Regions from separate parts of the Pseudomonas sp. S3_B08 genome, predicted to be linked through region 1. Evidence: riboswitches for the same ligand, from Rfam matches in the RefSeq annotation. Region 1 holds a riboswitch; each other region holds the start of a gene.
What was found. A riboswitch is a leader RNA that binds a small molecule or an ion and turns the genes downstream of it on or off. The one in region 1 is predicted to bind cobalamin.
Positions count from the first base shown of each region.

Region 1 (6,726 bases):
ACTGGATGAACGCCGCCGCCGCCAGCCTAAAAGTTGCCGTGCTGACCACCATCTGCGCTGTGGCGCTCGGTTTGCCGACCGCGTTTGCGCTGGTGCGCGGACGCTTTCCCGGCCGCGAGATGCTCTATGGCCTGTTCACCCTGCCGATGATCGTGCCGCTGGTGATCATTGCCGTGGCGGTGTACGCGCTGTTTCTCAAGCTCGGCTACACCGGAACGATGTTCGCCTTCGTCGTCAGCCATGTGATCGTCGCGCTGCCGTTCACCATCATCTCGATCATCAACTCGCTGAAGCTGTTCGATCAGTCGATTGAAGACGCGGCGGTAATCTGCGGTGCCTCGCGCTTGCAAGCGGTGTTCAAGGTGACGTTCCCGGCGATTCGTCCGGGGATGGTCGCCGGCGCCCTCTTCGCCTTCCTCGTTTCCTGGGACGAAGTGGTGCTCAGCGTGATGATGGCAAGCCCGACTCTGCAAACCCTTCCCGTGAAAATGTGGACCACTTTGCGCCAGGACCTGACCCCGGTGATCGCCGTCGCTTCGACGCTGCTGATCGGCCTGTCGGTATTGGTCATGGTGATCGCCGTCGCCCTGCGCCGGCGCAACGAAATCAGCGCCTGAGCGCCCAGGAGTACGACATGAGTGCCGTGATCAAAGACGCATCCCAGCAGAACGACAAACCCCTGGTCAGCCTGCGCAACCTGAACAAGCACTACGGCGATTTCGCTGCCGTCGACAATATCTCGCTGGACATCAAGGACGGTGAATTCCTCACCTTCCTCGGCTCCAGCGGCTCGGGCAAAAGCACCACGCTGTCGATGCTCGCCGGTTTTGAAACACCGAGCAGCGGCGAGATCCTCGTCAACGGCCAGTCGCTGGTCAACGTGCCGCCGCACAAGCGCGACATCGGCATGGTCTTTCAGCGTTACTCGCTGTTCCCGCATCTGTCGGTACGCGACAACATCGCCTTCCCTCTGACCATTCGCAAACTGGCTGCGGCCGAGCGCGAAAAGCGCGTCGATGCGATGTTGAAGCTGGTGCAACTCGAACAGTTCGCCCATCGCCGCCCTTCGCAACTGTCCGGTGGCCAGCAACAACGGGTTGCCATCGCCCGGGCGCTGGTTTACGAGCCGCGCATTCTGCTGATGGATGAACCGTTGGGCGCGCTGGACAAGAAGCTGCGCGAGGACTTGCAGGATGAACTGCGCCAACTGCACCGACGCCTGGGTATCACCATCGTGTACGTGACCCACGACCAGGAAGAAGCCATGCGTCTGTCGCAACGCATCGCGATTTTCAGCCACGGCAAGATTGTCGGGCTGGGCAGTGGTTATGACCTTTATCAGAATCCGCCGAATGCATTTGTCGCGTCGTTCCTGGGTAATTCGAACTTCCTCAAGCTCAAGGCGCAAGGCAATGCAGCGGCGAGTTTCGAGGGCCAGTCGTTGTCGATTCGGCTGACGTCCGGGTTGCACACTGATCAGGATGTGCTGCTGATGGTGCGTCCGGAAAAGGCCTTGGCGCTGAGCACGCAGCAGGCGCTGGATGAGCCGCTGGCAGCGGGCTGGAATGAGGTGTCGGCGAACGTTGTGGAGGTGCTGTTTCTCGGTGAAAGCCAGACCTGCAGCGTGGTGACTGCGGGCGGGACGTCGATGACGGTGAAAGCGCTATCGGCAGCGGGCATGCCGCTCAAGGCCGGCGATCCGGTACGGGTGCGCTGGGCGACGGCGGATGCTTGTGTTTATACCGAGTGGACCGAGAGCGACTTGAACAAGGCTGCCGGTGCTCACTGATTGCGCTGAGTCAGTTGGATCTACCCCCTCACCCCAGCCCTCTCCCCCACGGGGGGCGAGGGGGAAAGGGAGCCGATCTTAATGCTGTTCAAAATGTAAGTTCGACTCGGTATCGCACGTCGGCGTATCTCGCACAACACCTCGGTCAGTCCCCTCTCCCATTGGGAGAGGGCTAGGGTGAGGGCAAGCAGGCGACACGGTATTAGCCAATGGCCCGGTACCCTTCAATCTCATCCGGCCAAGCCGTCAGCACTTCAAACCCGGTCTCCGTCACCGCGACCATATGCTCCCACTGCGCCGACAAGGAGCCATCCTTGGTCAATACGGTCCAGCCATCCGGCATGTTCTTCACATGGCGTTTGCCGGCATTGAGCATCGGTTCCACGGTGAAAATCATCCCGGCCTTAAGCTTCAGCCCTTGATTGGGAAAGCCGTAATGCAGGATTTGCGGTTCGTCGTGATAGACCTTGCCGATGCCATGGCCGCAGTACTCGCGCACCACGCTGAAGCCCTCCGCCTCCGCCAGGCGCTGGATCGCATGACCGATATCGCCCAGCGTTGCGCCCGGCTTCACTGCACGGATGCCTGCGCACATGGCTTCGTAGGTGGTCTTGATCAGGTGCTGCGCTTCACGAGTCGCCTCGCCCACCACATACATGCGACTGGTATCGCCGAACCAGCCGTCCTTGATCACCGCGATGTCGAGGTTGACGATGTCGCCGTCTTTCAATGGCGTACCCGATGGAATCCCGTGGCACACCACATCGTTGACCGACGCGCAGACGGTTTTCGGGAAGCCGTGATAACCGACATTGGCTGGCACCGCCTTCTGCACATTGACGATGTAATCGTTGCACAGTCGATCCAGCTCATCGGTGGTCACGCCAGCCTTCACATGCGGCACCAGCATTGCCAGCACTTCAGCGGCGAGTTTGCCGGCAGCGCGGGATTTTTCGATGTCGGCCGGGGTGTTGATCTTGATCTGGTTTCTCATGCGCTGACGGCTTCCTGAGTCAGTTGTTGCAGATCCAGCCCACCATTCTGTTCGGCGCGGATCAGCAGGCGGCAAATGGCGCTGTGGTCGAGATTGGGATGCAGCTCGGCGAGCATGCCGATGCGCATCCAGTGCTCAGCCTGCGCGTTGATCGAGCGGCTGAGGGCGTTGCTGGAGATGCGCAGATTCTCGTGCATGTCCTCTGAAATCTTTACGATGCCCATGTCTATATCCGATACGAAATGTATATGGATCGTATACTAGCCAAGCTTACCCTCGGATTGCAAACGCTTCGCCACGCAAACACGCACCCGTGTAGGAGCTGCCGAAGGCTGCGATCTTTTGATCTTGCCCGTTAAAGACCAGATCAAAAGATCGCAGCCTTTGGCAGCTCCTACCAAAGCAGATTCGGCTCCCCATCAGCGGCCTGATCGACTACCATGCCCGCGCCGGTTTCCACACGGAATTAATAGGGAATCCGAGGTGCTCCACGCATCAATCGGAACTGCCCCCGCAACTGTAGGTGCCGAGCCTGCTCCTCGACTGCCACTGGGTGAACCCCGGGAAGGCCGGAGCGTGGCGATGACGCATCAGTCAGGAGACCTGCCGGCACAGTGACTGACCAACCGGCGGGGTGTCCGGGAAGGACATCGTGCCGTGCGCATTTTCCCCGTGCCGGCCTTGCGCAGTTTCCACGACCGCGCCCGAGGTGTGTTTCCAAACCGTACCCGCCCACTCCCGTACGGTTCCCTCTGGAGACTGCCACATGCTGCTGCCCCGCGTTGCCACCCTGCTCACCACTCTGAGTCTTTGCCCCCTGGCGCAAGCGGCGCCGACTGCGTATCCGCTGACCGTCGAAAACTGTGGCAGCAGCCTGACCTTTCAGCACGCGCCTGCGCGCACGGTGACCATCGGCCAGGCCGGCACGGAAATGCTCTATGCCTTGGGTCTGGGCGACAAAGTCGTTGGCACTTCGCTGTGGTTCAACGACGTGCTGAGCACATACAAAGCGCAGAACGACACGATCGAGCGCCTCGCCGATAACGAGCCGAGTTTCGAAGCGGTGATCGCTAAACGCCCGGAGCTGGTTGCCGTCGAGCTGGAATGGATGGTCGGCCCGCAAGGCGCGGTCGGCACCCGCGAGCAGTTTCATGAACTGAAGATTCCGACCTATCTGCTGCCCTCCGATTGCGAAGCCAAGGACAACCTCGTCGGTTCGGACGGCACGCGGCTGGCGCCGTTTCGCATCGACAGCATCTACAAAAGCGTGAGCCAACTGGCGGCGATTTTCGATGTGCAGGCGCGTGGCGAGCAGCTCAATGAGCAGCTCAAAGCCAGCCTCGCGCAGTCGATCGCCACCGCGAAAAAGCAGCAGCGCAAAGACGTCAGCGCCCTGGTGTGGTTCTCCAGCGCCGAGATGGACATCGAGCCTTTCGTGGCCGGGCACAAAGGTGTGCCCGATTTCATGCTCAGCACCCTCGGCGTGCGCAACGTCGTCGAGTCGGATGAAGAATGGCCAACCGTCGGCTGGGAAACCATCGCCAAGGCCAACCCGACGTTTCTGGTGATCGCGCGCATGGATCGTCGACGTTTCCCGGCGGACGACTATCAGAAGAAACTCGCCTTCCTGCGCAGTGATCCGGTGACGCGCAACATGGACGCGGTCAAGCACAACCGCATCATCATCCTTGACGCCATGGCCATGCAGGCCAGCCTGCGCACCTTCGACGGCCTCGAACAACTGGCCAGCGCCATCAACGGCTACGACCTGTCGCCATGAGCAGACGCCTGATCCGTTTGCTGCTGGTGCTGTTGACGCTGTCGGTCGCGCTGATTGGCGGCGTGGCCATTGGTGAGACTTCGATCGAGCCGAGCGTGGTGTTGCAGGTGCTGGCGAACAAGCTGTGGGGCGCCGGTTATGTGCTCGACCCGATCGACGAAGGCATTGTCTGGAACTATCGCCTGACCCGCGCGCTGGTCGCGGCGGCCTGCGGCGCCGGTCTGGCGACCTGTGGCGTAATCCTGCAATCGCTGCTGCGCAATCCGTTGGCCGATCCGTATCTGCTGGGAATTTCTGCTGGCGCCTCGACCGGCGCGGTGATGGTCGCCCTGCTCGGCGTCGGTGCCGGGGCGATTTCATTGTCGGTCGGTGCTTTTGCCGGCGCGGTGACCGCTTTCGCACTGGTGATCCTGTTGGCGCGAGTCAGCGGCTCGGCCAGCGGCACCGGGCAGATCATTCTGGCCGGGATTGCCGGCTCGCAGCTGTTCAACGCCCTCACCGCTTTCCTGATCACCCGCTCGGCCAGCTCCGAACAAGCGCGGGGGATCATGTTCTGGCTGCTCGGCAATCTCGGCGGCGTGCGCTGGCCGTCGGTGTGGCTGGCGGTGCCGGTGGCTGTGTTGGGGTTGGTTGTTTGTCTGTGGCATCGCCGGGCGCTGGATGCGTTCACCTTTGGTGCGGACTCGGCGGCGTCTCTCGGCATTCCAGTGCGACGTGTGCAGATTCTGTTGATTGGCTGCGCCGCGCTGGTGACGGCGGTGATGGTGTCGATTGTCGGCTCGATCGGTTTTGTCGGCTTAGTGATTCCCCATGCCGCGCGGTTGTTGCTCGGCACCGGCCATGCGCGTCTTCTGCCTGCCAGTGCGTTGGGCGGCGCAGTGTTTCTGATCGCCGCCGATGTGCTGTCACGCACCCTGATCAAGGGTCAGGTGATTCCTGTCGGCGTGATTACCGCGCTGGTCGGCGCGCCAGTGTTCGCGCTGATTCTGGTAGGCCGGAGATCGGCGCGATGAACACGGTTCTGAGTTGTGCTGGTTTGGGCTTCAAGGTGCGCGGTGCCGAGTTGCTCAACGGTGTCAGCCTCGACGTTCAGCGCGGCGAGACCCTGGGCATTGTCGGGCCGAACGGTTCGGGTAAATCCACGCTGCTGAAACTGCTCGCCGGCCTGCGTGAACCGAGCGTGGGCCATGTGCAGCTCGACGGTCGGACGCTGGGCAAGATGTCCCGGCGCACTATCGCGCAGACGCTCGCGGTGGTTGAGCAACAGGCCGATACCGACGATGGCATTCGCGTGTTCGACGCGGTGGCGCTGGGGCGGACGCCGTGGTTGTCGGCGCTGCAACCGTGGTCGCCGGCCGATGACGCCATCGTCGAGCAAGCGCTGGTCGACGTCGACGCCGTGCACCTGCGCAACCGCCTCTGGCGCAGCCTCTCCGGCGGGGAACGCCAACGCGTGCACATCGCCCGCGCACTGGCGCAGCGCCCGCAGATCCTGCTGCTCGACGAGCCGGCCAACCACCTCGACATCCAGCATCAGTTGAGCATTCTGCAAGTGGTGCGCGCACTGCCGGTGACCACGCTGATCGCCCTGCACGATCTCAATCAGGCGCTCAAGTGCGATCGCCTGGCGGTGCTGGAGCGCGGGCGTCTGGTGGCACTGGGCGAGCCGCTGCACGTGCTGACGCCGGAGCGGTTACAGACGACTTTCGGGGTCAGGGCGCACTATCTGACAGACCCGTTCGATGGTGCGCCGATATTGCGCTTCCTTGCCTGATGCATGGGTGGCTGACACACCGCTTTCGCGAGCAGGCTCGCTCCCACAAAGGATTTGTGTGTTGCCGTGAATGACGGGGAGAACGCGAATTCTGTGGGAGCGAGCCTGCTCGCGAAGGCGTCAGGTCATCCAACATGGTGTCGATTGACACACCGCTTTCGCGAGCAGGCTCGCTCCCACAAAGGTTATGTATTCCAGGGCGGTAAAGGGTCAGGCCCACTCTTTGCGCAGTTGCCGCGCGGCGCTGACCATGTGCACCAGCGCCGCTTCGGTCTCTGGCCAGCCTCGGGTCTTCAACCCGCAATCCGGATTGACCCACAGCCGCTCCACCGGAATACGCTGCGCCGCTTTGCGCAGTAAACCGACCATTTCCGACACATCGGGAATCC
Region 1 is NZ_CP162750.1:2,242,051-2,248,776, forward strand. Features, by position in the region: gene AB4N73_RS10130 (ABC transporter permease) at 1-617, shown strand, start outside; gene AB4N73_RS10135 (ABC transporter ATP-binding protein) at 635-1,789, shown strand; gene map (type I methionyl aminopeptidase) at 1,992-2,783, opposite strand; gene AB4N73_RS10145 (ParD-like family protein) at 2,780-3,007, opposite strand; cobalamin riboswitch at 3,217-3,408, shown strand; gene AB4N73_RS10150 (ABC transporter substrate-binding protein) at 3,550-4,563, shown strand; gene AB4N73_RS10155 (FecCD family ABC transporter permease) at 4,560-5,576, shown strand; gene AB4N73_RS10160 (ABC transporter ATP-binding protein) at 5,573-6,337, shown strand; gene metE (5-methyltetrahydropteroyltriglutamate--homocysteine S-methyltransferase) at 6,548-6,726, opposite strand, start outside.

Region 2 (6,726 bases), 780 kb from region 1:
TCGCTCGGCCAGTCCGCGAAGCGCTTGCCGCGATAATCCTGTTCTTCGAGCTTGTAGCTCTGGATCATCGTGCCCATCCCGCCGTCGAGAATCAGGATGCGCTCTTTGAGGGCTTGCTTGAGAGCTTGAAGGCGGACGCTGCGATCGGACATGTGGACTACTCGGAAAGACCATTACGAAGGAGCGCGATCATAGCAAACCTGTGCGCTTTTGGAGCATGTGCAGCTTTTGCATGAATATCGCTCATGTTGGTGCGAGCGTCATAACGGTAGAATCGCAGCCTTTTTTTATCATCGAGATCAGCAGCATGCCGCACCGCTTCATCAGTTTATGGTTGCTGGTCCTGAGCGGGAGCGTTGCGGCGCAAGATCCTGCCATCTCTTCTTCCATCTCCTACACCCGCGATATCCAACCGATCTTTACCGAGAAGTGCGTAGCCTGCCATGCCTGCTATGACTCGGCCTGTCAGCTCAATCTCGGCAGTGGCGAAGGCGCCGCCCGTGGCGCGAGCAAGATGCCGGTATATGACGGCGAACGCACCCAGGCGGCACCGACCACGCGCTTGTTTTACGACGCCTTCGGCAAGCGCGCCTGGCAACAGAAAGACTTCTATTCGGTGCTCGACGCCCAGGGCAGTCAGGCCGCGCTGATGGCACGGATGCTTGAACTCGGCCACAAGACGCCGCTGACGCCGAACGCCAAACTGCCAGAAGAGATTGTTCTTGGGCTCAATCGCAACAATCTATGCGCAATGCCTGCGGAGTTCGACGGATATGCCGGCGCGCACCCGAAAGAGGGCATGCCGCTGGCGGTCACTGGCCTGACCGACCAGCAATACCAGACCTTGCAGCGCTGGCTGGCGTCTGGCGCGCCGATCGACGAACAGAGCCTGGCGCCGAGTGCCAAAGAGGCCATGCAGATCCTGCAGTGGGAGAACCTGCTCAATGCTCCCGGTGCTCGGCAAAGTCTGGTCGGGCGCTGGTTGTTCGAGCACTGGTATCTGGCGCACATCTATTTCAAGGACGGCGAGCCGGGGCATTATTTCCAGTGGGTGCGTTCGCGCACGCCGAGCGGCCAGCCGATTGATCTGATCGCCACTCGCCGCCCCAACGACGACCCGGGCACGCAGGTGTATTACCGCTTGTGGCCGGTGCAAGGGGTGATCGTGCACAAGACGCACATCACTTATCTGCTGAGCGCGGCGAAAATGGCCCGGATCAAGAGCCTGTTCTACAGCGGCAACTGGCAGGTCAACGCGTTACCGGGTTACGGGCCGCAAAGCCGCGCCAATCCGTTTGCCACCTTCGAGGCGATTCCGGCGCAGGCGCGCTATCAATTCATGCTCGATAACGCTGAATACTTCGTCCGCACCTTCATTCGCGGCCCGGTGTGCCGTGGGCAGATCGCGACCGACGTGATCCGCGACAACTTCTGGGCGCTGTTCCAGGCGCCGGAACATGATCTCTATATCACCGACCCGAACTACCGCGGCCAGGCCACGCCGCTGCTGGCGATGCCGGGGCAGAACGACGATGTCGGCAGCGTGCTGAGTCTGTGGCGCAACTACCGCGACAAGCGCAACGAATACGAGGCACTGCGCCGTGACAGCTATGCCGATCTGCCGGCGCCGAGCTGGTCGACGCTGTGGGCCGGCAACGACAACGCCTTGCTGAGCATTTTCCGCCACTTCGACAGCGCTTCGGTGACCAAGGGGCTTATCGGAGAGGTGCCGCAAACCATGTGGCTGTTCGACTATCCGCTGCTGGAACGCACCTACTACCAGCTCGCGGTCAATTTCGACGTGTTCGGCAACGTTTCCCATCAGGCGCAGACCCGTCTGTATTTCGATCTGATCCGTAACGGCGCGGAGCAGAACTTCCTGCGCCTGATGCCCGCCGACTCGCGCGAGGACTACCTCAACGATTGGTACCAGGATGGCGGCCAATTCAAGATGTGGCTCGATTACGAGGCCATCGATGACGACAAACCGACCGCATTAAAGCTCGACGAAAAAGACCCGAAACATGATTTCGCCATGCAGTTGCTGGCGCGCTACGGTGATCTGAACGCGCGGCCAGACCCGATCAATCGCTGCGACGGCGCTTATTGCTCGCGACCGAATATCGATCCGGCGTTGCAGAATGCCGAGCAGGCTTTGAGCCGTCTGGCCTCGCGCCCGGCAGCGGGACTGAAAGTCATCGACCAGATGCCCGAAGCGACCTTGCTGCGTGTCGAAACCGCCAGCGGCAAGCGCGAGGTCTACAGCGTGCTGCGCAACCGCGCCCACAGCAACGTGGCGTTTCTGCTCGGTGAATCGCTGCGCTATCAGTCGGGGCTCGACACCTTGACGATCTATCCGGGCGTGCTCAGCAGTTACCCGAATTTCATGTTCAACATCCCGGCCGAGCAGGTGCCGGCGTTTGTCGATGCCATGGAAAACGCCAGGGATGTCAATCGGTTCGAAAAGATCGTCGAGCGCTGGGGCATTCGGCGCAGTCATCCGCAGTTCTGGCTGTATTTCCACGATCTGAGCCAATACATCCACGAAACCGACCCGGTGGAAGAGGGCGTGCTGGATATGAACCGGTACGAGAACCTTTGATGATTCGCAGGCGTGTTACGAGATTCTTTCCCGACAAAAATACTAGGACTTTGTCAGCCGCGCCGATTGGCGTAAACTGCGCCCACGCCTGCGAGGAGTTTTTATGACCGCTATTACCATTACCGACGCCGCCCATGATTACCTGGCTGATCTGCTCTCCAAGCAGAACACCCCGGGCATCGGCATCCGTGTCTTCATCACCCAGCCTGGTACCCAGTACGCCGAAACCTGCATTGCCTACTGCAAGCCGGGCGAAGAGAAACCTGAAGATACCGCGCTGGGGCTGAAAAGCTTCACCGCCTACATCGATTCGTTCAGCGAAGCGTTTCTCGATGACGCGGTCGTTGATTACGCCACCGACCGCATGGGCGGCCAGCTGACCATCAAGGCGCCAAATGCCAAAGTGCCGATGGTCAATGCCGACAGCCCGGTCAACGAGCGCATCAACTACTACCTGCAAACCGAGATCAACCCGGGGCTGGCCAGCCACGGCGGTCAGGTCAGCCTGATCGATGTGGTCGAGGACGGCATCGCCGTGTTGCAGTTCGGTGGCGGTTGCCGGGGCTGCGGCCAGGCTGACGTAACCTTGAAGGAAGGCATCGAGCGCACCTTGCTCGAGCGCATCCCGGAGCTCAAGGGCGTACGCGATGTGACCGACCACACGCAGAAAGAAAACGCCTACTACTAAGGTGTTCGCTGCGAACATGAAAAACGGCGCCCCGTGAGCGCCGTTTTTTTATGGGTAACTTTTGCCGCACCCATTCGCGAGCAGGCTCGCTCCCACATTGAAATGCAATCACCTGTGGGAGCGAGCCTGCTCGCGAAAGCGTCTTCAAGGGCGATAAAGATGCGCATGCCCGGCCCGATACAACGAAGACTCGCTGAACACCTCGCTGCCCAGCACCCTGCCAACCAAGATCAGCGCCGTACGCCGAAAGCCTTTGGCCTCGACCTTTGCGGCAATGTCCGCCAATGTACCTACCACCCAGTCCTGATCCGGCCATGTCGCGCGGTGAATAACGGCAATCGGGCAGTCCGCGCCGTAATGCGGCAGCAGTTCAACCAGTATCTTTTCCAGATGATTGACCCCCAGATGAATGGCCATGGTCGCGCCGTGCTGCGCCAGGCTCGCCAGTTCTTCGCCGGCGGGCATCGCGGTCTTGTCGGCGTAACGGGTCAGGATCACGCTTTGCGAAATGTCCGGCAGGGTCAACTCGGCGCCCAGCAGCGCTGCGCATGCCGCCGTCGCGGTTACGCCCGGAATGATCTCGAAAGGAATGTTCAGCTCACGCAAGTAGCGGATCTGCTCACCAATCGCGCCGTACAGACTTGGGTCTCCGGAATGCACACGGGCCACATCCTGGCCTTGGGCATGGGCAGTCCTGATCAGATCGATGATCTGTTCCAGATGCAGTTCAGCGCTATTGGCCACGATTTCGGCCTGATGACCTTCCAGCACCGCTGCGGGTACCAGCGAACCGGCGTAGATAATCACCGGGCAGCTGCGAATCAGCCGTTGGCCTTTGACGGTGATGAGTTCCGGGTCGCCGGGGCCGGCGCCGATGAAGTAGACGGTCATCGTTGAATCCTTGTGAAGAGGCGCAGGCACACTGCAGATGAAGCGTGCTCATGATCGATGGCGGGGATTATCGGGATTTTATGCAGCGCCGGCCAATGCCAGCGTGGCCTGCGCATATTTCTGCCGGTGGATCAGCAGTTTCGCCGGCGCCTGAATCAGTTGCTCGGCGAGCGCCAGCGCGGCGCTTTCCGCCACGCCGTAGCAGCCGGTGCGCTCAAAGGCGATCTGCGATTGATGGCTGAGGCGCTGCTGATAGGGCGCCAGTTCGGCACTGTTGAAATACTGCAGCGGCAGGTTCAATTGTGTGGCCAGTTCCAGCAACCCCGGTTCGTCGCGCTTGAGGTCGATACTTGCCAAAGCCTTGACCGCTCGCAGCTCGATGCGGTGCGCCTGCAACGCTTGATCGAGTAACGCACGCAACGTACTGGCCGGGCAGCCCCGCTGGCAGCCGAGGCCGACCACGAGGGTCGGCGCTGCGCGGTCATCGGTCATGCCTGATATGGGCCTGCGCTTTTGCGGCGGAACAACCATGCACTGATCAGGCCCAAGGCCAGCCAGAACGCGACGTTGGTCAGCTGCGAAGCGATTTTGAACTGGGTTTCCAATGCCTCTGGAGCGAGCATCGAATGCACCTGCGGTTGCGGGGCGCCGATCACATGCGGCACGGCGAGAATCGCCACACCGAGAAGCTTCATCAGCCAGTGACGACTGAAGGCAATCAGTGCCAGACCGACGGCGGTCGAAGCGGCAGTGCCGATCCACCAGATCTGCCGCGAGGCCAGATCGGCGGCGGCTGTGCCCGGCAACTCAGGTGGCAGGCCCAGGGTCGGCGCGAGAACGAACGTGGCATAACCGGCCAGACCCCAGAGCAGCCCTTGCGAGGTCTTGGTCGGCGCGCGCAGGGTATAAAGACCGGCGAGCATCAGGGCGAAACCCACCGCTACCACCAGATTACCGCCAGTGGTCGAGACCACACGCTGCCAGCCGTCTTCCGGCTCCCAGGCTTCGCCATCATGGCTGTGGGCGGCGGTGCCGGCGGCGTGTTCGTGGACTTGCGCGACCGGTTCGGATTTCTCGAAGGTTTCGGCCTGCAGAATCAACGGTGATACCCAGAAACTCTGTAGCAAGGTCAGCAGCAGGGCGGCCAGCAAGCCGGTGAAGCCTGCGGTTTGCGCGATACGCTTGATCATTTCGGCAGGCCTCAGTGGCACGGGAACGCGGCGCTGTGGCGGGTATCGTGGGCGGCGTTGTGCACCGCTTCGATGTGCGAGAAACCGGCGAACCAGACCAGGCTGGCGCCGAGGATCGAGGCAAAGAGGGCGGCGGCGACGCGTTGGCCGAGTGTGGTGCTGCTGGAAATGGGGTCAGTGTGGCTGACAGTGTTACTGATGATCGACATAGCGCTTCCCTCTGAAATGTCAGCGGGTAAACAGAGCGCATGAAAATCCCTGCGGGCCGGGCACGCAGGGATTTCGAACAGCGCCCGCCCACCGCGGGTTTGTTTGTGTTCAGCGGCGCTTGCGCGTGCTGGGTGTTGCGGGCCGGTCTCCGGGCTCGCGAGGGGTTGGCTGGTCGCCGACCTGCAAGCATCACCTTCCCATGCCGGGGCACAGTGGATCTGACGCTTCGCTCGCTTACCGTTGCGGGGGCAGCACCGGACTGACATGGCTTTGAGTAAAGCACATGATTCACCGGTTTCCCGTTTCACCCTGTGAGGGGCACCCGTAACAAGGTGTGCAGGAGAACATGGGTTTGGGTTTTTAGTCAATTTCCGGGAGTTTTCGGTACTGCGGTGGGGGTATTTTTCTGATGTTTTTGTGTGTATATCCGTTGCTGCGGTAACGGCGGCTTAGGGTTTCGCCCTTACGGCGAGTCACCTTTTCCAAACGCCGAAAAAGTACCCAAAAAGGCTTGCTCCTACGTTCGGCCCTCGCAGGCTCGGCTTCCTTCGCTCCGGGACTGATCCGAGCGCAGCGGCTCCGGTTTGCTTCGCTGCACCTACACTCGCTGTGTACGACTGCGTCGTACGGTCGCTGCGCTCCCACGCCCGGATCAATCCCTCCACTCAGCCTTCCGACGTCGCCGGTGGATCAAGATCAAGAGCACTCGAGCTTGCGCTCATTGTTGAGTGGTGCGGCTTCGCCGCGGGCAGCTGCGCTGCTTTGCTTTTGCTTTTGTGGGAGCGAGCCTGCTCGCGAAGGCGGCCTGACAGCCGACCTGTTCTTGAGCTGGTGCGCGATCCAACTGTAGGAGCTGCCGAAGGCTGCGATCTTTTGCCTTTGCCTTTGCTTTTGCTCTGGCTTTTGATCTTTTGCCCCTTCGGCAGGCTTCGTTACGGGATCGATCCGGGGGTGGGAGCGCAGCGACCGTACGACGCAGTCGTACACAGCGGAAGGAGGTGCAGCGAAGCAAACCGTAGCCGCTGCGCCCGGATCGGTCCCGTAACGAAGGTACCCCGAGCCCCAGCGAGCGGGCCGTACGCCGGGGCAAAGCCTTTTGGTTCCTTTTTGGCGTTTGAAAAAGGGACTCGCTGTAAGAGCGAAAC
Region 2 is NZ_CP162750.1:1,465,818-1,472,543, forward strand. Features, by position in the region: gene metH (methionine synthase) at 1-152, opposite strand, end outside; gene AB4N73_RS06670 (fatty acid cis/trans isomerase) at 308-2,602, shown strand; gene nfuA (Fe-S biogenesis protein NfuA) at 2,706-3,290, shown strand; gene cobM (precorrin-4 C(11)-methyltransferase) at 3,435-4,181, opposite strand; gene AB4N73_RS06685 (cobalamin biosynthesis protein) at 4,260-4,673, opposite strand; gene AB4N73_RS06690 (CbtA family protein) at 4,670-5,371, opposite strand; gene AB4N73_RS06695 (CbtB domain-containing protein) at 5,383-5,580, opposite strand; cobalamin riboswitch at 5,704-5,922, opposite strand.
Region 2: another riboswitch for cobalamin. It lies ahead of AB4N73_RS06695 (CbtB domain-containing protein); the one in region 1 lies ahead of AB4N73_RS10150 (ABC transporter substrate-binding protein).

Region 3 (6,726 bases), 1.6 Mb from region 1:
CAGCCGCGACCGGCGCGACATGTTCGCCGAGGCTGCGCATGCCGAGGGCGCAATACAGCGCGAGAATCTCGACAATCCAGCCCACATAGGGCGCCCAGGAAAATGCGGTGGCGAGCAGAGTCAGCGGCAGCACCGCGAGCACCCACGCGGTCACACCATGGCTGCGCCAGCCACGGCCGCCGGCGTTGAAGCGTTGCTCGATGCGCCCGGCAAAATTGCCGAACGCCACCAGCGGATGCCAGCGTTTCGGTTCACCAAGCAGCGCATCCAGCGCTACTGCGGCGACACTCAGCAACGCCACACTCATTGACTCACTCCCCAATAATTTTCGTACAGCAACTCGTTGAGCGGCCGCGCCTGCGCCCAGCCTTCAAGTACCAGCATCGGCGCCGGATAGAATTCCTTGACCGGGCCGAGACACAACACCGCCAGCGGCTTGGCACCGGCCGGCAACTTGAGCAAATCCGCCAGTGCCTGCGGTTCGAACAGCGAGACCCAGCCCATGCCCAGGCCCTCGGCACGGGAGGCCAGCCACAAATTCTGGATCGCGCAGGACAACGAGGCCATGTCCATTTCCGGCAACGTGCGCCGACCGAAAATGTGTTTTTCGCGATCGTCCATCAGCGCTGCGACCAGCACTTCGGCGCAGTCGTTGATGCCTTCGACCTTGAGTTGCATGAACTCATCGCTGCGCTCGCCAAGGGCTTCGGCGGTGCGGATGCGCTCTTCTTCCACCAGATCGCGGATCTGCCCGCGCAGAGCACGATCGCTGATACGAATGAAGCGCCAGGGCTGCATCAGACCGACGCTCGGCGCTTGATGAGCGGCTTCGAGCAGACGACGCAGCAACTGCGGCTCGACGCTGCCGCCGGTGAAGTGGCGCATGTCGCGGCGTTCGGCGATGGCCTTGTAGACCGCTGCGCGTTCGGCTTCGGAGAATGTGTTGTCGGTCATGGGCCTTTCGCGAGCGGGCTCGCTCCCACAGGGTTCAGGTCATCCATTGTGGGAGCGAGCCTGCTCGCGAAGGCGGCCTCACGATCTGGCGCAAACAATGCCGCAATCGCAGTCGGATTCGACGGAAAATAAAAGTGCACATAGGAAGCCGTCATCCGCCCCTCGCGATAAACCGCCTCAGCGCCGCGCCCGCCATTGGGACTCAGCCCACGGGCAATCGGCGTCAGCTCTGTGGTGGTCAGGGAATGATGATAGGTATGCCCACGCAACTCCCCTTCCGGCAATTCAACCGCCTGCAACGCCAGCGCCGCCAGACGCTTCTGCATCACCGCATCGCCCTTGAGCAAACCGACCAGCTCAGCACGGGTGCCTTCCACGTCAGTCAGAGAATCAAGCAGATAAAGCATGCCGCCACATTCAGCGAGCAACGGCTTGCCCGCCGCATGGTGCGCGCGGATCGCCGCCAGCATTGAAGCGTTTTGCGCCAGCGCGACGTGATGCAACTCTGGATAGCCGCCCGGCAGATACAGGCTGTCCGCCTCGGGCAATTGCGTGTCGCGGATCGGCGAGAAGAAGCGCAATTCAGCGCCCATAGCCCGCAGCAGATCGAGACTGGCGCCATAGGTGAAGGCAAAGGCTTCATCGCGGGCAACGGCGATGCGCACACCTTTTAATAGAGGCTCGGCGGCGATGATCTCAGGCGCGGCGAATTCTACGGCGGGTGGCAGCGCGACCTCGCAACTGCTGGCCAGCGCATCGGCGGCCGCGTCGAGGCGCAGATCCAGATCATTCAATTCGCTGGCCTGAACCAGGCCGAGGTGGCGGCTCGGCAATTCGATACCGGTTTCGCGGGACAGCGCACCGTACCAGCGCAGACCTTCGGTGAGGCTGCCTTCGAGCAATTGCGCATGGCGCAAGGTGCCGACGCGGTTGGCCAGCACGCCAGCGAACGGCAAGTCCGGCTGATACTTGGCCAGGCCCAGCGCCAAGGCGCCAAAGGTCTGCGCCATGGCGGTGCCGTCGATCACGCCGAGCACCGGCACACCGAAGTGGCGCGCCAGATCAGCGCTGGATGGCGTGCCGTCGAACAGGCCCATCACGCCCTCGATCAGAATCAGGTCAGCCTCGGCGGCGGCTTCCCACAACAGCCGGCGACTTTCCTGCTCGCCGACCATCCACATGTCCAGTTGATACACCGGCGCACCGCTGGCGCGCTCGAGGATCATCGGGTCGAGAAAGTCCGGGCCGCATTTGAACACGCGCACCTTGCGCCCCTGATTGCGATGCAAACGGGCGAGTGCGGCGGTGACGGTGGTCTTGCCCTGACCGGAGGCCGGCGCGGCGATCAACACCGCGGGGCAGTGACGTGGTGGCTTCAAAGTTCGACGCCTTTCTGCGCTTTGATCCCGGCCTGGAAGGCGTGCTTGAGCATGCCCATCTCGGTAACCGTGTCGCCCATCTCGATCATTTCCGGCTTGGCGCCGCGACCGGTGACCACCACGTGCTGCATCGGCGGGCGCGCTTGCAAATCGCTGAGCACCTGATCGAGATCGAGGTAGCCGTGCTTGAGGGCGATGTTCAATTCATCGAGCACCACCAGACCGATCGAAGGGTCGCGCAACAATTCACGCGAAACTTCCCAAGCGGCGGTCGCAGCGGCGATGTCGCGCTGACGATCCTGAGTTTCCCAGGTGAAGCCTTCGCCCATGACGTGGAAACGCACCTGCTCGGGGAAGCGGCGGAAAAACAATTCTTCGCCAGTGCTGTTGCGGCCCTTGATGAACTGCACCACGCCGCACTGCATGCCGTGGCCCATCGCGCGGGCGAGCATGCCGAACGCCGAGCTGCTCTTGCCTTTGCCGTTGCCGGTCAGCACCAGCACCAGGCCGCACTCGTCGGGAGAGTTGGCGATGCGTTCGTCGATCACGGCTTTCTTGCGCTGCATGCGCGCCAGATGGCGTTCGTCACGCTCGGGGGAATCAGTCATGGGGGAGCTCTCCGTTGAGGCTGGATAACGGCGGGCAGGCACAAGAATAGACGGCAAAAAGCCTGGCATCGCCCACCGTGATGCCGCTGAGATGGATCAGGCCGGTCTCCGGGCTCATGAGCGGCGTTTCGCCGGACTGCGCGCCTTCCCGCTTCTTTCGAGGCAGTGGCTCAAGGCGCAGTTTTCACTCATTTACCGTTGCGGGGGCAGCGCCGGGATCGTCGTGGCTTCGCTTGAAGACCACCCTCACCGGCTTCCCTGTTTCACTCTGTCGACGCGGGGCCACAGAGCACCTGAAACAAGCGGCGAAGGTTAGAGGGTTGGGGGTGGAGCGTCAATTGAAGAGGCGCTTTGCGCGCGAATAACTGCCGTTGATCCATTGTGCAGCGGCAATCTTGTGCCAGACTGCGACAAGTGATATCAAAGAGCCATGCTTTTCCCGAAAAGCCCACTACAACAATAAGGATGACGACGATGCAAGGCATGATCATCAGCAACCCGCGCCTGGAATTTCTGCGCCCGGTGCTGGAACGCTGGTTTGACTGTATCGATCGCTACAACACCGTACGCGGCGACAACGAAACGCCATATTGGCACGACGAGAAAGCCAATCTCGGCCTGCTCTCGGCAGCGGCGTGGATGGCTGAAATGGTCACGCTGAACGACACGGCCACGCGCAAACAGAACGAAGAAGGCGAACGCAATGCTCGCGCCGACCTGCTGATTGCCGGCGCCGAAGACCGCGCGTTCATTCAGGCCACGCAACGCTGGCCACGGGTCAACAACCTCAACCTGACCCAGGCACTGCTCGACGTCACCGCCGATGCCAAGCGCATCAGTTACGCCAGCGATCTCAAGCTCGGCTGCCTCTTTGTTGCTCCGCAAAAACCTCAGCACAGCGCCAGCCCCGAAGAATTGCAGGACATGGTAGACGACCTGCAAAAGGAACACACCTGCGCCGTGGCCTGGTATTTCCCCTACGCCTATCGCAAATTGCACAGCGACGCGGGCAACTATCATCCGGGCATCGCCATGCTGTTCAAGGAAGCCCGCGGTTGAGCAGTTGAACCATCGGGCCTGCGCCCTCCTCTATGTTTAGGAATGCATTCATAGGGAAGATCAGCAATGCGCAAGGCCCAACTCGCTCTTATCATCGCCGTCGCTGGCGGGCTCGCCGCCTGCGGTGAAACCTCCAGCCTGCAAGTCTCCGACGGCACCGGTCCGTCACCGAAACTGCCCGAACCGAACAAGACGCTGATCCCGACAGTCAACATCGCCCCGGCGGTGGGCTGGCCGGACGGCGCGAAACCGACCGCAGCGGCCGGCACCCAGGTCGCCGCGTTTGCCGAAGGCCTCGATCACCCGCGCTGGCTCTACGTGCTGCCCAACGGCGATGTGCTGGTGGCGGAGACCAATGCGCCGCCCAAGCCCGATGACAGCAAAGGCATTCGTGGCTGGGTGATGAAGAAAGTCATGGGCAAGGCCGGCGCCGGCGTGCCCAGCCCGAACCGCATCACCCTGCTGCGTGATGCCGACCACGATGGCGTCGCGGAAACCCGCACGGTGTTCCTGCAGAACCTCAACTCGCCATTTGGCATGACGCTGGTTGGCAACGATTTGTACGTAGCCGACACTGACCGCCTGCTGCGCTTCAACTACGAGCCGGGCGCCACCGAGATCAAGACCCAACCGATCAAAGTCGTCGACTTGCCCGGCGGCACGCTGAATCACCACTGGACCAAGAACGTCATCGCCAGCAAGGACGGCAACAAGCTCTACGTCACCGTCGGCTCGAACAGTAACGTCGGCGAAAACGGTCTGGATCAGGAAGAAGGCCGCGCGGCGATCTGGGAAGTCGATCGTGCGACCGGCAACCACCGCATCTTCGCCTCGGGTATCCGCAACCCCAACGGCCTGGCTTGGGAACCCACCAGCGGCGCCTTGTGGACAGCGGTCAACGAGCGTGACGAAATCGGCAGCGATCTGGTGCCGGACTACATCACCTCGGTCAAGGATGGCGGCTTCTATGGCTGGCCGTTCAGCTACTACGGCCAGCACGTCGATGTGCGGGTCAAACCGCAGAATCCAGATCTGGTGGCCAAGGCCATCGCTCCGGATTACGCGGTCGGTCCGCACACCGCTTCGCTGGGCCTGACCTTCGCCGAGGGCAACCGCTTGCCGGCGCAATTCAAGGAAGGCGCATTCATTGGCCAACACGGCTCGTGGAACCGCAAACCGCACAGTGGCTACAAGGTGATTTTCGTGCCGTTTACTGGCGGCAAGCCGACCGGGCAGCCGGTGGATGTGCTGACCGGCTTCCTCGACAAGGACGAGAACGCGCTGGGCCGCCCGGTGGGCGTGGTGATCGATCAGCAAGGTGGCTTGCTGGTGGCAGATGATGTGGGCAACAAGGTGTGGCGCGTTTCTGCCAGCAAGTAAGTTAAGCGCGAAGCAAAAAATGTGGGAGCGAGCCTGCTCGCGAAAGCGGTTTATCAGTCAAATCATTGTCAACTGACACTCCGCCTTCGCGAGCAGGCTCGCTCCCACATTTAGTTATGCATACGCACTAGGGGTTATGCGCCAGCTGCCCCGGCTGCAACACCCGCTTGGCGCTCAGATACGCCTTCTGCCAATACGCCTTCGACAGGCTATCGAGCTTGACCGTGCCGCCCGTGGCCGGCGCATGCACGAAGCGCCCCTCGCCGACGTAAATCCCCGCATGACTGACCTGCGAGCCGCCATTGGTGGCGAAGAAGATCAGGTCGCCGGTCTGCAGGCCTTCCTTGCCGACATTCGGCGCCTGCATGACGATCATTTCGCGGGTCGAGCGTGGCAGCGAAATGCCCGCCGCGTCGCGGTAGACGAAACCGATCAGACCACTGCAATCGAAACCGGAATCTGGCGTGTTGCCGCCCCAGCGATACGGCGTGCCGACCAGGCCGAGGGCGCGGAACAGCACGTCTTCAGCAACGGGGGAAAAAGCCTGGGAGGGAGCGAACACGATCGGCGCGCGAACCACGGGGGCTGGCGGCGGTGTGCGGCTGGCGCAGGCGCTGAGCAGCGCGGCGCAAAGGATCAAGGTGAGGCGGGCCGACATCGTCATAAGCAGAACATCCTGATCTGGCTGCGGCTTTCTCTGCCGAATGGACAGAAACAAAACCGCCTGCGTCATCACGCAGGCGGTTTGCCATCAATATAGATTCAGGATTCTAGCGGCTACGCGGCAAACTTCAAGTAAGACTTTAACTTCACCTTGTAAAGTTTAGGTCTACTCCGTTGCCGTGCCGTTTTGTCGCCGCGAACGCAGCGACATCGCGCTTACTTGCGAGCGGTGACCACGGTCGGCGCCATGGCGAGTGCACGCTTGGCTTCGATGAAGGTCTTGCTCCAGTAGCTGTCACCCAGGCTGTCGATGCGAACACCGCCGCTGCGACGACTGCTGGAGTGAATGAACTGGTTGTCACCCAGGTAGATGCCGGCGTGACTGACACGACCGCGACGACCATTGGTGGCGAAGAACAGCAGATCACCCGGCTCAAGGTTGCTGCGCGAAACCAGGGGCGCATCAACGTTGATCATTTCGCGAGTGGAGCGCGGCAGGTTCATGCCCGCCTCTTCGCGGAACAGGTAACCGATGAAACCGCTGCAATCGAAACCGGCTTCAGAGGTACCGCCGAAACGGTAACGAGTACCGATCAGGGACATGCCGCGTTCGAGGATGCTGTCAGCCAGTACAGGAAGCTGATAAGGCTTGCTGCCGTTGAACTGGTTGAGTTCTTTTTCGG
Region 3 is NZ_CP162750.1:663,054-669,779, reverse strand. Features, by position in the region: gene cbiB (adenosylcobinamide-phosphate synthase CbiB) at 1-307, opposite strand, end outside; gene bluB (5,6-dimethylbenzimidazole synthase) at 304-954, opposite strand; gene AB4N73_RS03160 (cobyrinate a,c-diamide synthase) at 951-2,333, opposite strand; gene cobO (cob(I)yrinic acid a,c-diamide adenosyltransferase) at 2,330-2,941, opposite strand; cobalamin riboswitch at 3,024-3,253, opposite strand; gene AB4N73_RS03150 (hypothetical protein) at 3,416-4,000, shown strand; gene AB4N73_RS03145 (PQQ-dependent sugar dehydrogenase) at 4,067-5,380, shown strand; gene AB4N73_RS03140 (C40 family peptidase) at 5,508-6,044, opposite strand; gene AB4N73_RS03135 (C40 family peptidase) at 6,260-6,726, opposite strand, start outside.
Region 3: another riboswitch for cobalamin. It lies ahead of cobO (cob(I)yrinic acid a,c-diamide adenosyltransferase); the one in region 1 lies ahead of AB4N73_RS10150 (ABC transporter substrate-binding protein).